One region of the Aestuariimicrobium sp. Y1814 genome, then DNA from elsewhere that is predicted to be linked to it. Evidence: predicted binding sites of a transcription regulator. Region 1 holds the regulator's gene; the other holds the start of a gene.

Region 1 (5,859 bases):
CGTGTCGGCCCGGACCGGCGCAGGGATCAAGGAACTGCGGGAGGTCACCGAGCAGCGACTGCCCCGACCCGAGGTCGAGGTGCGGGCGCTGGTGCCCTACAGCCGCGGCGACCTCATCGACAAGGTGCACCGGCTGGGCACCCTGCAGTCGAGCGAACACACCGGGGAGGGCACGGTGGTGGTGGCCCATGTCCACCCCGAGCTCGCCAGTGAGTTCGCCGACTACGTCATCTAGTACCTCGGGGTGAACCATCACGTGTGGCGGGCCTGGCAATCATCTGCTTGTCCGCCGGGAGTCGGGCGGCCCCGTCGCGGCGGCCCGACTACAGTGGCTGGGTGCCCACACCCCACCAGTCCGTCCTCGCGGCTGCCGTCGAGAAACTGCACGGCCAGCCGCGCGCCGGCCAGCAGCAGATGGCCGATGCCGTGGCGGCCACCATCGAGTCGGGTACCCACAGTCTCATCCAGGCCGGCACCGGTACCGGCAAGTCGCTGGGCTACCTGACCCCGGCCCTGGCCCACCTGGCCAACGGCGGTGATCGGATCGTGGTCGCCACGGCGACCCTGGCGTTGCAGGCACAGCTCGCCACCAAGGACATCCCCGCGGCACTGGACGCCGTCGAGGCGGTCACCGGCACCCGCCCGGTGGCAGCCATCCTCAAGGGACGCACCAATTACGCCTGCCTGCACAAGGTGCGCGACGGGTCAACCGACGACCAGCAGGCGCTGCTCGCCGGGGCTGATCTGGCTGCGGCCACCCGCCGCGCCGACCCCACCTCAGCGCTGGGCGCCGAGGTCGTCATGCTGCGCGAATGGGTCGAGGAACAGGTCGCCGACAAGCAACTGGGCGACCGGGACGACGCCCCCGCCCACACGCCCGCGGCCTGGCAGCAGGTCTCCATCCCCGTGCGGGAATGCCTGGGGACCCAGCGCTGCCCCTACGGCACCGAATGCCTGGTCGAGGCCTCACGGGAACGGGCCCGGGCCGCCGACCTGCTCGTCACGAACCACGCTCTGCTGGCGATCAACGCGATGCACGGCGGCACCGTCCTGCCCGAACATGACGCCATCATCGTCGACGAGGCCCACGACCTGGTCTCCCGGGTGACCGGCGCCGCCAGCGCCGAACTCAGCCCCCAGGTGGTCGAGCGGGTGGGTCGACGCGCCCTGCCGTGGCTCACCGATGACACCGGGGTCGACCTGCTCGAGGCGGGTGACATCCTGGCCCGGGGCCTCGAGGAGTCAGAACTGGCCCGCATCACCGAGGACGGCCCGGTGGTCGACGCCTTCCGCAGCGTCCGCGACGCCGCCCGCAAGGCTGTCAGCGAGCTGACCGGCAAGGGAGCCGCCGACGGGGCCACGGTGCGCGGTGACGACGCCGAGAAGTCGCAGTCCGCGGCCGCAGTCAAGGAGGTCTTCGACATCGCCGAGCGGATGGCCGCCCTGAACACCCAGGACGTCATCTGGGTCTCCGAACGGGAACGGTTCGGCCGCTGGGCACATGTCGCGCCGCTGTCGGTGGCCGGCCTCATGCGGGAGAAGGTCTTCGGGGAACGTCCGACCGTACTCACCTCGGCCACCATGACCGTCGGCGGGAACTTCGAGAACATCGCCGCCAGCGTCGGGCTCAGCCGCAAGGAACAGGTGGCTGATGCCACCCAGGTCGTCGACGGGGACGAGGGCCGCTGGGCATGGGCCGGGCTTGATGTCGGCTCGCCGTTCGACTACCCCAAGCAGGGCATCCTCTATGTCGGGGCAGACCTGCCCAAGCCGCAACGCGACGGCATGGCCGCCGAACTACTGGCCGAGATCGCCGAACTCGTGTGGGCCGCGGGCGGGCGTACCCTGGGGCTGTTCGCCTCCCAGCGCAATGCGGTCGAGGCCGCCAACCACGTGCGCGAGCAGCTGCCGCAGTTGAAGATCCTGTGCCAGGGCGATGCCCAGTTGTCGGAGTTGACCAGCCAGTTCGTGGCCGACCCGCAGACCAGCCTGTTCGGGACTCTTTCTTTGTGGCAGGGCATCGATGTGCCCGGTGACACCTGCGAGCTGGTGATCATGGACAAGATCCCCTTCCCACGCCCGGATGACCCGCTGATGCAGGCCCGGCAGCAGGCGGTGGCGCAGGCCGGTGGGAACGGGTTCATGTCGGTGGCCGCAGCCCACGCCGGCCTGTTGCTGGCGCAGGGGAGTGGGCGGCTGATCCGGCGGGCCACCGACCGGGGTGTGATCGCGGTGCTGGACCCGCGGCTGGTCACCGCCCGCTACGGGTCCTACCTGCGCTCGTCCATGCCCAACTACTGGATGACCACCGACCGTGAGGTCGCGGTCCAGGCGCTGCGCAGGTTGCAGGAAGCACGCGACTGACGGGAGTCGCGCGGCTGAGGGGTGGGGCTCAGCCCACCTTGCGGATGACCGCCACCACCTTGCCCATCACGGAGGCGTAGGTGCCGTCGATCGGGCTGTAGTCCGGGTTGTGCGGCATCAGCCACACCTTGCCGTCCTTGCGCTTGAAAGTCTTGACGGTGGCTTCGTCGTCGAGCAACGCAGCCACGATGTCGCCGTTGACCGCGGTGTCCTGCTTGCGCACCACAACCCAGTCCCCGTCACAGATGGCCGCATCGACCATCGAGTCACCCTTCACCTCGAGCATGAAGTGCACTCCCTCGCCGACGAGCTGGCGCGGCATGGCGAACACGTCCTCGACATGCTCCTCGGCCAGGATCGGACCACCGGCGGCGATACGGCCGACCACCGGCACCGCCACCCCGGTGGGCTGGGCATCGTTGATCCCGGTCGGGTCGTCGACCTCGTCCTCGGTGACCTGGTGCAGGCGCTCGGGGGCCGCTGACGGGGTCGCCATCGAGGGCGGCAGGTGCACCTCGAGGGCGCGCGGACGATGAGGGTCCCGACGCAGGAAGCCCTTGGCCTCCAACGCCTTCAGCTGGTGGGAGACGCTGCTCGGGCTGGCCAGGCCGACCGCCTCACCCATCTCGCGGATGCTCGGCGGGTAGCCCTGGGCGGCGACGGCATCGCGGATGACCTCGAGGATCACCCGCTGGCGGGCAGTCAGGCCCTCCTGGTCGGCGGGGCCGTCGGGCAGGGCGTGCACGGTGCCGAGTTCGGCGGCGACGGCGGCGTTGCTGGGACGACCCGGCCCCCGGGTCGACTTCTGGGCGCGACGGGGAGTCGCAGCACGTCGGGGGGTGTCGCGGGTCGAATCATCAGCCATGCTCCTACGCTAGCCTGCCCGGCCCCACAATTCAAACACCTGTTCGACACAATCGAGTGTGTCGCAAGTTTTGTCAGTGGGGCCTGGTCGACTGGGGTCAGCTGCTGGTCGAGCGACCCGATGTCGAACAAATGTTTGATTGCTGGGCTGGTTGCCAGTAGAGTCCTGATCGAACAGGTGTTCGAACCGCGTTGCAGGATGTGCAGGGCGGCCTTCCCAGGAGGATCACATGAGCGCAGCAACCCTCACCCGCGAGACCGGTGCCGCAGTCCGCCCGGCCCGGGTCCGACTCACCCAGCCCATGGCTCAGCCGTCGACCCAGGCGTCACCCCGTCGGCGTCCGGCCCGCCTGGCCACCGCATCGTCGGTGCGGGCGTGCTCTGTGCCCCGCGCCGCGAGCGGCCCCAGCGATGCCAGTCTGCTGGCGATCATGGTGGCCGTGGCGCTGGTCTTCCTGTTCGGCCTGGTCGTGCTCGTGCAGGGCCTCTGGGCGGTCAGCCAGCCGACCGAGGCGCCGGCAGCACAGCCCGTGGTGGTGGGCCAGCCCTGAGCGGCCACCGCTGAGTACCCGACGCACAACAAGGGGCGAACAACAACAGCGGCGCCCCAGCCTCAAGGGCGGGGCCGCCGCTGGTGTTCGCGGAGTGTTCCGCAGTCGGATCAGTTCACTGCTGGACGTTGATCGGCCCGGACTGCGACACGTCGAGGACGTAGGTCTTCATGATCTTGTCGGCGAGCGTCTGGCGCTTGCTGTCCCAGATCGGGAAGAGCCAACCGATCATGCAGATGATCGAGTCGACGTAGTGGGCGATGTAGCGGATGAAGCTCTTGCCCAGACCGATGGGCTGGCCGTCCTCACCGACCAGCTGGGTCTTGGCGATCTTGCGGCCCCAGGTCTGACCGGTCTTGGCGCTGACGTAGGACAGCGCGAGGTACAGCAGCAGGCTGCCGATGATGCTGGGGATGTTGTTGGTCTGGGTGACGGTGACGCCACCGCTGGTCGAGGTGACCTCGGGGCGGAAGATCAGGCTTACGATGAAGCTGATCACGAAGCCGGGCAGCAGGAAGTCGAACAGCCAACCGTAGGCGCGCTTGCCGAAGCTGGCCAGCGGCATGCCGAGCGGGCCGATGTTGGCACCGGGGGCCGCGGGCGGGGCGCCGTAGCCCGGGGCGCCGTAGGCGGCACCGCCGGCCGGGCCGGGGTTGTAGCCCTGCTGGCCCGCGTTGGGGTCCCAGCCGCCTGCCTGCTGGCTCTGGTCCCAACCCTGGTTCGCCGAGGCCTGGCTCTGGTCCCAGCCACCGGCCTGCTGGCCAGCGTTGGCATCCCAACCCTGGTTTGCCGAGGCCTGGCTCTGGTCCCACGACGAGTTGGCGCTGGGCTGGCTGCCCTGGGTGGGATCAGTCCAAGGCTGGTCGGCGCTGGGCTGGCTGCCCTGGGTGGGATCAGTCCAGGGCTGGTCGGCGCTGCCGGCCTGGTTCCAGTTCTGGTCTGCCCCGCCGTCACCGCCCTGCGGTGCATTCGGCTCGTTCCAGTTGTTGCTCATGAGGGTTCTCCAAGTTCGGTGTTTTCGCAGTGCTCGACCAGGTGGTGCGTGCGAACGAGACCAAATCTAGCGGGGGAGGGTCTCAATGTCGCGGCTTCAACGAGTCTGTCTTCCTGAGAACCCCCGGTGAGGTGAAAGGTGCTGTGGGAGGATGGCTGGGTGGCAACCACTCCCGTGTTTCCGGTGCTCGAGAACCCCTCGCACCCCTTCTCGCCGGCGCATGCCCTGCGCCGGGTGGGCATGCTCGGCGCGGTCGGCTTGGGCATCGGTGGCCTGTACGCCGTCACCGGCGTCGGGTTCGAGTGCGGCCTGGTCAAGCTCGGCATCTACTGCCCACTGTGCGGCGGCAGCCGGATGGTCGCCAGCGCCCTCGGGGGTGATCTGGGCGCCGCCTTCGCGTGGAACCCACTGCTGTTCGTCGGCGGCATCCTGCTGGCCCTGCTCAGCCTGGCCTGGGTGGTCGAGCTGTTCGGCGGGCCGAAACTGAGGTGGCCCCGCCGTTGGGGCCGGATCACCGAGAAGCGGCTCTACTGGGTCGTCGGTGTGACCGCGGCGGTGTTCATGCTGGTCAGGAACGTGTTCGGTTCGCTGACCATCGGCCTGCCCTGAACCCTGGCCCGGTCTGGCTCCACGAGTTTGCTGAAGGTGTGCGTGTCGCGCCCTTGATGTGGTGGTCGCTCATGTCTATAGTCTCTACATCTAGTAGTTACACCGATGTGGTTCATCCACAGCTTGTGGTTGTTCGTACACACGCCGTCCACAAGTTGCCCACAGCCAGCACCTGCACCACAGGGAAGGGAGATCGCCGTGCACTGCCCCTACTGCCGTCACACCGACTCCCGGGTGCTGGACTCACGCTCGGCCGACGAGGGCGCCAGCATTCGCCGTCGCCGCCAGTGCCCCGCGTGCGAGCGCCGCTTCACGACCATCGAGCAAATGCAACTGGTGGTCGTCAAGAAGAGCGGCGTCGTTGAGCCCTTCAGCCGCGACAAGGTCATCTCCGGTGTCCGCAAGGCCTGCAAGGGCCGCCCGGTCACCGAGGCCGACCTGGCCAAGCTCGGCCAGCGCGTCGAAGAGGCGCTGCGG
Region 2 (5,859 bases), on a different contig from region 1:
GTCGCCGACGAGATCCAGTCCGGGCTCGGACGAGCCGGGGTCACCTTCGCGTGCGAGCGCGACGGTGTCGTCCCCGACCTGTACCTGCTGGGCAAGGCCCTGGGCGGCGGGATCCTGCCGGTCTCGGCGGTCGTCGGGGACCGCGAGGTGCTCGGTGTGTTCCAGCCCGGCGAGCACGGGTCGACGTTCGGAGGGAACCCGCTTGCCGCGGCCGTCGGCCTGCGAGTGGTCGAATTGCTGCGCACCGGCGAGTTCCAGGACCGCTCCGCGACCCTGGGGCGCCACCTCAAGGCGCGACTGGACGCCCTGCTCGGACACGGGCTCACGGACGTGCGCGTGGCCGGGCTCTGGGCAGGGGTCGACATCGAACCCTCCCGCGGCACCGGACGCGAGGTCGCCGAGCGCATGCTCGCGCGCGGAGTGCTCGTCAAGGACACCCACGGTCATACCGTCCGACTGGCACCGCCACTGACGATCCAGCAGTCCGAGCTGAACTGGGCCGTCGACCAACTGGCGCTGGTGCTGGCCGAGTAGTGCTCAGCCGGCGAGGGTGGTGATGTGGGTGGTGGGGTCGTTGATCATCCAGGATCCGGTGGGGGTGACGAGGTAGCGGAATCCCAGGGGTGAGGTCCAGATGAACATGCCGGGGTGGAGTTGTTCGAGGTGCCAGCCACCGTGGGTTTTCGCGCGGTGGACCCGCCGGGACAACGGCCCGAGGTTGTCCGCCCTGGTGAGTCCGCTGGTGGGGGTCCAGGGGGTGGTGTGGTCCAGGTCGAGGCCCGGGGACAGGCGGCTGGAGAACGGGAACACCTCGTAGGGGTTGCGCAGTTCCACGGCCCGGCGCATGTTCGGTGGGCATTCGTAGGAATCCACCGGCACCTGGTTGCCCGCATCGAGGACGGGGCGGACCCGGACCCGACTGTGCCCGACCAGCGTCTTCACCCAGCCGGCGAGCAGGGGGCCGACCTGTTCACTGCGGGCCACCCCGGCACCGTCGCGGAGGACCTGGTCGGTCAGGTGCACCACCACCTCGACGGTGGGCAGCAGTTTCGCCGGGTCGGTGGTGATGGTGCCGCACTCATGCCCGGCCCACCCGGCCATCGGGCACTGGGGGTCGAGTGCCGGCAACCGGTCCGCAAGGTCGGCCTGCAGCAACTGGAGGGCGTAGGCGGGGCTGGCCAACAACCCCAGGGCTTGCGCCTGCCGGTACTCCAACGACTCCACCGGTACGTCGGGGTCACGGGGGCACTTGCCCAGGATCACCGCCACCTGCTGGATACGGGCCTTCAACCCGACCGCCTCCCCGGCCGGCAGGGTCGCGAAGACCCGGGTGAACCCGGCCACGGGTTCCTCGAAGTCCACCCGGCACTGCTCCTTCAACTGCTCATGCTCAGACTGGGCCTGCTGGGGGTGCAGGTCAGTGACCCGACCCTTCACATACTTCAGCAACCGGCGCCGCGACCACACCAACAACAACGGCTTGATCTCCCTATCCAGGAGGAGGGCCTCCGCCAGGGGCAGGGTGCGGGTGGCATCAGCCAGGTCGACCGCGGCCCAGACCCGGAACCAGCCGGCCATCACGGCCTGCCACACACCCGGCAACCGGTGCCGCACCGCCAACGCGTCCCCGATCTGGCAACGGACCTGGTGCTCGTCCAACCGCAACGCCGCCGCCACCTCCAGGACGCAGAACTCGGCCACCAACGGGGTCCCGTCCCCACCCCACTGCAGCATCCGCTCCGTACCGGCCAACACCGGCCCACCATCATGGGCGGGCGTGGTGTACTCATCGGCGAACTCCGCCCACACCCGAAACCGGACGGCTTCGGCCTGCCACACCGCCTGGTTCGCCCCCGCCAACTCCGCGAGTCTCCCCCGCGCCCTCACCACATCGAACTGCGCAACCTGCCCACCCTGCGCCATCATCGTCCCCGATCACCATTGATTCGAACTGATGATCCATTCTCCCCCGAGGGTCCGACAAAACCTGCAGAGCGCCCGACCTACTCCGCGGCCGCCTCCGCCGTCGCCGCCACCCGCTTCGCCCGGGTCTCAGGCCGCTTGGCCGTGGCAATCCAGGCCAACTGCTGCTTCTGCGCCGAAGGTGTCAGCCGGTCCCAGCCCTCCCGCGCACCGAGGGCATCCAGCGCAGCGGCCAGGTCGTCGGGGACGATGCGGTCCTCCACAGCATCCATCAGCGTCCAGTTGCCGTTGGCCTTCGCTGCGTCCACCGCCGCCGGGCCCGCGGGCTCGAGCCGACCCTCGGCCACCAGCCGGGCGACCCGCTCCTTGTTCCGCCGCGTCCAGATTCTGCCGGACCGCCGCGGCGCGAACCACATGCGGGAACGGTGCTCGTCCACGGGCTGCTGGGTCGAGTCGACCCAGCCCCACCGCAGGGCCTCGACCACGCAGTCCTCGTACGAGACCGCCCTGTCAGCGGCCTTGCGGCGTGACACCAGCCACACCCCATCGCCCCGACCATGGTGTTCGGCCAGCCAGGCAGACCACTCGTCGAGGCCCTGCGGTTCCACGTTCTCGGCATCGGCCTGCATCGGCGGGCCCCCTTTCGAGCGCCTCAGTTGATGATCTCGGCGTTGCTCTCCCGCAGCCGGGCCAGCCGGTCGCGCCACTCCTGCAGCGCTTCCGGCGTCAGCCGGGTCCAGTCGGTGACCTCCTCGGCGATGCGCAACGGCTCACGGGTCCGGTACGAGCGGGTGGGGTTCCCCGGGAACTTCTTGTCCGTCACGTTCGGGTCGTCCTCGAACGCCCCGGTCGGTTCGACCCGGTAGACCCGCGGAGCGGCGGTGCCACCGTCGAGTTCCCGTGCCAGTTCGGCGGCCAGCCCGGCACCGTCGCGCTGGGCCGTGAAGTAGACGTGGTTCATCACGACATCGGGCCGGTAGTTCGACCGGTGCCCCGCCCGCAGCAGGTCACCGACCCGCAGGTCGGCGATCGTCCCGTGGAAGAACGGTCCCTCATCGCTCACTCCGCCGCCAGCCTCGCCAGCACCCGGCGTTCGGGCAGCCGCAGTGCGGGCAGGGTGGGCAGCAGCGTCGCCGCCACCGTGATGAGCAGCGCCACCAGGAACGAGCCGACGAAGTACGCCCACGGCACCGACACCACCGGGTCGTACCCGGCCGCCGGCAGCCCGAACCAGAAGTAGGCGATCTCGACACCCACGGCCACCAACGCCGGGAACAGGGCGGTCCCGGCGATGATCCCGGCCTCGAGGATCGGCAGGACCCGCCGCTGGCTCGGCGTGGCGCCCAGCACCCCGGTCAGGGCGAGTTCGGCGTCACGCTGCTTGCTCATCATCAACAGCGACCCCACACCACCGGCCAGGGCGATCGCGAGCATGGGTCCGACCATGGTGAGCACCGGGCCCAGCCCCGCTGCCGACAGCTGGATCTCCAGCCCGGCTTTCGCCGTCGTGGCAGCGATGGTGGGCATGATGACCGTCATACCCAGCAGCAGGGCGACGGTGAACATCACCGGCGTGACCGAGCGCGCGAACCGGGTGCCGCGCCGCGACACGTTGCGGCGGGCGATCTGCCAGGTGGCGCTACGCACCGGGATGAGCCCGGTCCAGAACCGCGCCAACGGCCCGACGTACAGGTGCGCCACCGCCGACATCGCCAGCGTGCTGGTCAGCAGCACCGCGATCGCCAACTGCATGACGTTGCTGGCGGTCTCCTTGTCGCGGTACTGCGCCAGCACGGGGATCATGGCGAAGGCCGCCAGCGTGGCCACCACAGCGGCCACTGCGCCCAGCACCGGCAGGACGACCCGGGGCTTCGAGGTCGCCGACTCCGCCTGGCGCAGGGCCTCCACGGGTGGGATCCTGCTCGCCTTGCGGGCCTGCCCCCAGCCGGCCAGCAGGGCGAACCCCACGGTCAGCACATTGGTCAACAGGACCGCCCCCAGGTCACGGATCGGGGTCGGGGCCACCACGAGCATGTCCGGTTCGGTGCGGGCAGCCGCCAGCAGTTCCAGCCCGGCCCCCAGCCCGATCAGGCAGATCACGTCAGCGACCAGGGCGCAGGCGATCGTCACCGCGGCCAACTGGCCCATCACGGTGCCCGCCACCTGGCGTGGCGTCGCCCCCGCCAGTGACAGCCGCGCCAGGGCCCCGCGCCGGTAATCGACGACCAAGCCGACCGACGACGAGACGACCCCGAGCCCCACGATGCCGCCGAGCACGAAGTTGGTGATGGGCACCAGGGTGAACTCACCGGACTGCTCGAGTGCCATCTCGCCGTTGGCGACCGCCGTGAAACCACTCACGATGGTCAGCGACGAGAACACGAACACGAGGCTGAGGGTCAGGAAGACGATGCTGACGCCCAGCCAGTTCGTCCACGAGTTGCGCAACTCTGCGCGCTGGATCTTGAGCATGGTCACGCCCCCGGCGTGAGCGCGGTGAGCTGGGCGGCCACCGCCGCCGCGTCGGGGCGCGTGAGCTCCTGGACGAGGCGGCCGTCGCGCAGGAACAGCACGCGGTCGCACTCGGCGGCGACGTTGGGGTCGTGGGTGACGATCAGCGCGCACTGGCCGGGGGAGTGCGCAATCCGGCCCAGCGCCTCGAGGACGATGCCGCCCATGCGGGTGTCCAGGGCGCCGGTGGGTTCGTCGGCGAACAGGACCTTCGGCTGCTGCGCCATCACCCTGGCCAGCGCGACGCGCTGCTGCTCACCGCCGGACATCGACGACGGGCGGGCATCGCGGCGCTCATCCAGGCCCACCTGCTCGAGGGTCTCGCGGACGAGGTCCTTGGGTGGCTTGGTCCCCGCCAAAAGGTAGGGCAGCTCGACGTTCTCGGACGCGGTCAGGGTCGGCACCAGGTTGTAGCTCTGGAACATGAACCCCAACTCGGACCGACGCATCTTCGCCAGTTCTGCCCGCGAACGGCCGGCCAGGTCAACGCCGTTGACCACGACCTGTCCCTGGGTGGCGTCCTCGAGCCCCGCCAGGCAGTACATCAGGGTGGACTTGCCCGAGCCCGAGGGGCCCATGACCGCGACCATCTCGGTCTCGCGGACTTCCAGTGAGATCCCGTGGAGGATCTCCACCTGGTCCCGGCCCACCTCGTAGGACTTGTGGACGCCCGCGGCGCCGATCATGGTCTGGAGGGTGGTTGCTTGCGTGTTTGCCTCTGTCACCGTCATTGGTGGCTTCTCTCAATAGCGGGGTGGGTCCAAGCATGACAGTAACCCCTCGATGGCCCTCGCTAGGCTGGGGGGCGGAAACGCACCCACGACGAGGGGACCCTGTTATGAAACTTCTGCACATCCTCGGCCGAGTCGCACTCGGGGCACCCTTCATCGTCATGGGTTGGGGTGCGGCCACCGAGCCCGGTCCCCGCGTGAAGGCAGCCGAGGATTTCGGTGTCCCCGAGCCCGAACTCGCGGTGCGGATCAACGGTGGGGCCATGGTCGCCGGTGGCGCCGCGCTGGCGGTCGGGGTGCTGCCGCGGGCTGCCGCCACGGGGCTGGCGCTGGCGCTGGTGCCGACCACCCTGGCCGGCCACCCGTTCTGGAAGCATGACGACCCGGCGATGAAGGCGAACCATCGCATCCAGTTCCTGAAGAACCTGGCCATGGCCGGCGGACTGCTGGCCTACGCCACCCGCGACTGAATGGGGCGGTGATCTGAGGTGGGTCCAGCCCTGCTCATCATCGTCGGCCTGCTGGCACTGGTGGTCGGCGCAGAACTGCTCGTCCGCGGTGGTTCCGGGCTGGCCACCCGGCTGGGCATCCCACCCATCATCGTGGGGCTCACCGTGGTGGCCATCGGCACCTCGTTCCCCGAACTGGCGGTCGGCATCCAGGCGGCGGTGGCCGGTAGCGGCGGGCTGGCCGT

Evidence for each region. Region 1 encodes LexA, which represses DNA repair genes until DNA is damaged. Its sites were predicted from a motif close to TCGAACANNTGTTCGA; they were not measured.
Region 2: ACQE3C_RS10285 (DUF222 domain-containing protein) is a predicted target of LexA. The motif match lies at 1,947-1,962, and genes of this name have one in related genera.

What each region holds. Positions count from the first base shown of each region.
Region 1 covers NZ_JBNJRW010000001.1:360,649-366,507, reverse strand. Annotated here, with positions in the region: gene hflX (GTPase HflX) at 1-235, shown strand, start outside; gene ACQE3C_RS01800 (ATP-dependent DNA helicase) at 415-2,364, shown strand; gene lexA (transcriptional repressor LexA) at 2,393-3,229, opposite strand; gene ACQE3C_RS01790 (hypothetical protein) at 3,459-3,779, shown strand; gene ACQE3C_RS01785 (RDD family protein) at 3,895-4,773, opposite strand; gene ACQE3C_RS01780 (DUF2752 domain-containing protein) at 4,933-5,382, shown strand; gene nrdR (transcriptional regulator NrdR) at 5,581-5,859, shown strand, end outside.
Region 2 covers NZ_JBNJRW010000008.1:31,936-37,794, forward strand. Annotated here, with positions in the region: gene rocD (ornithine--oxo-acid transaminase) at 1-534, shown strand, start outside; gene ACQE3C_RS10285 (DUF222 domain-containing protein) at 538-1,860, opposite strand; gene ACQE3C_RS10290 (YdeI/OmpD-associated family protein) at 2,004-2,552, opposite strand; gene arr (NAD(+)--rifampin ADP-ribosyltransferase) at 2,576-2,986, opposite strand; gene ACQE3C_RS10300 (FtsX-like permease family protein) at 2,983-4,395, opposite strand; gene ACQE3C_RS10305 (ABC transporter ATP-binding protein) at 4,398-5,120, opposite strand; gene ACQE3C_RS10310 (DoxX family membrane protein) at 5,273-5,635, shown strand; gene ACQE3C_RS10315 (calcium/sodium antiporter) at 5,654-5,859, shown strand, end outside.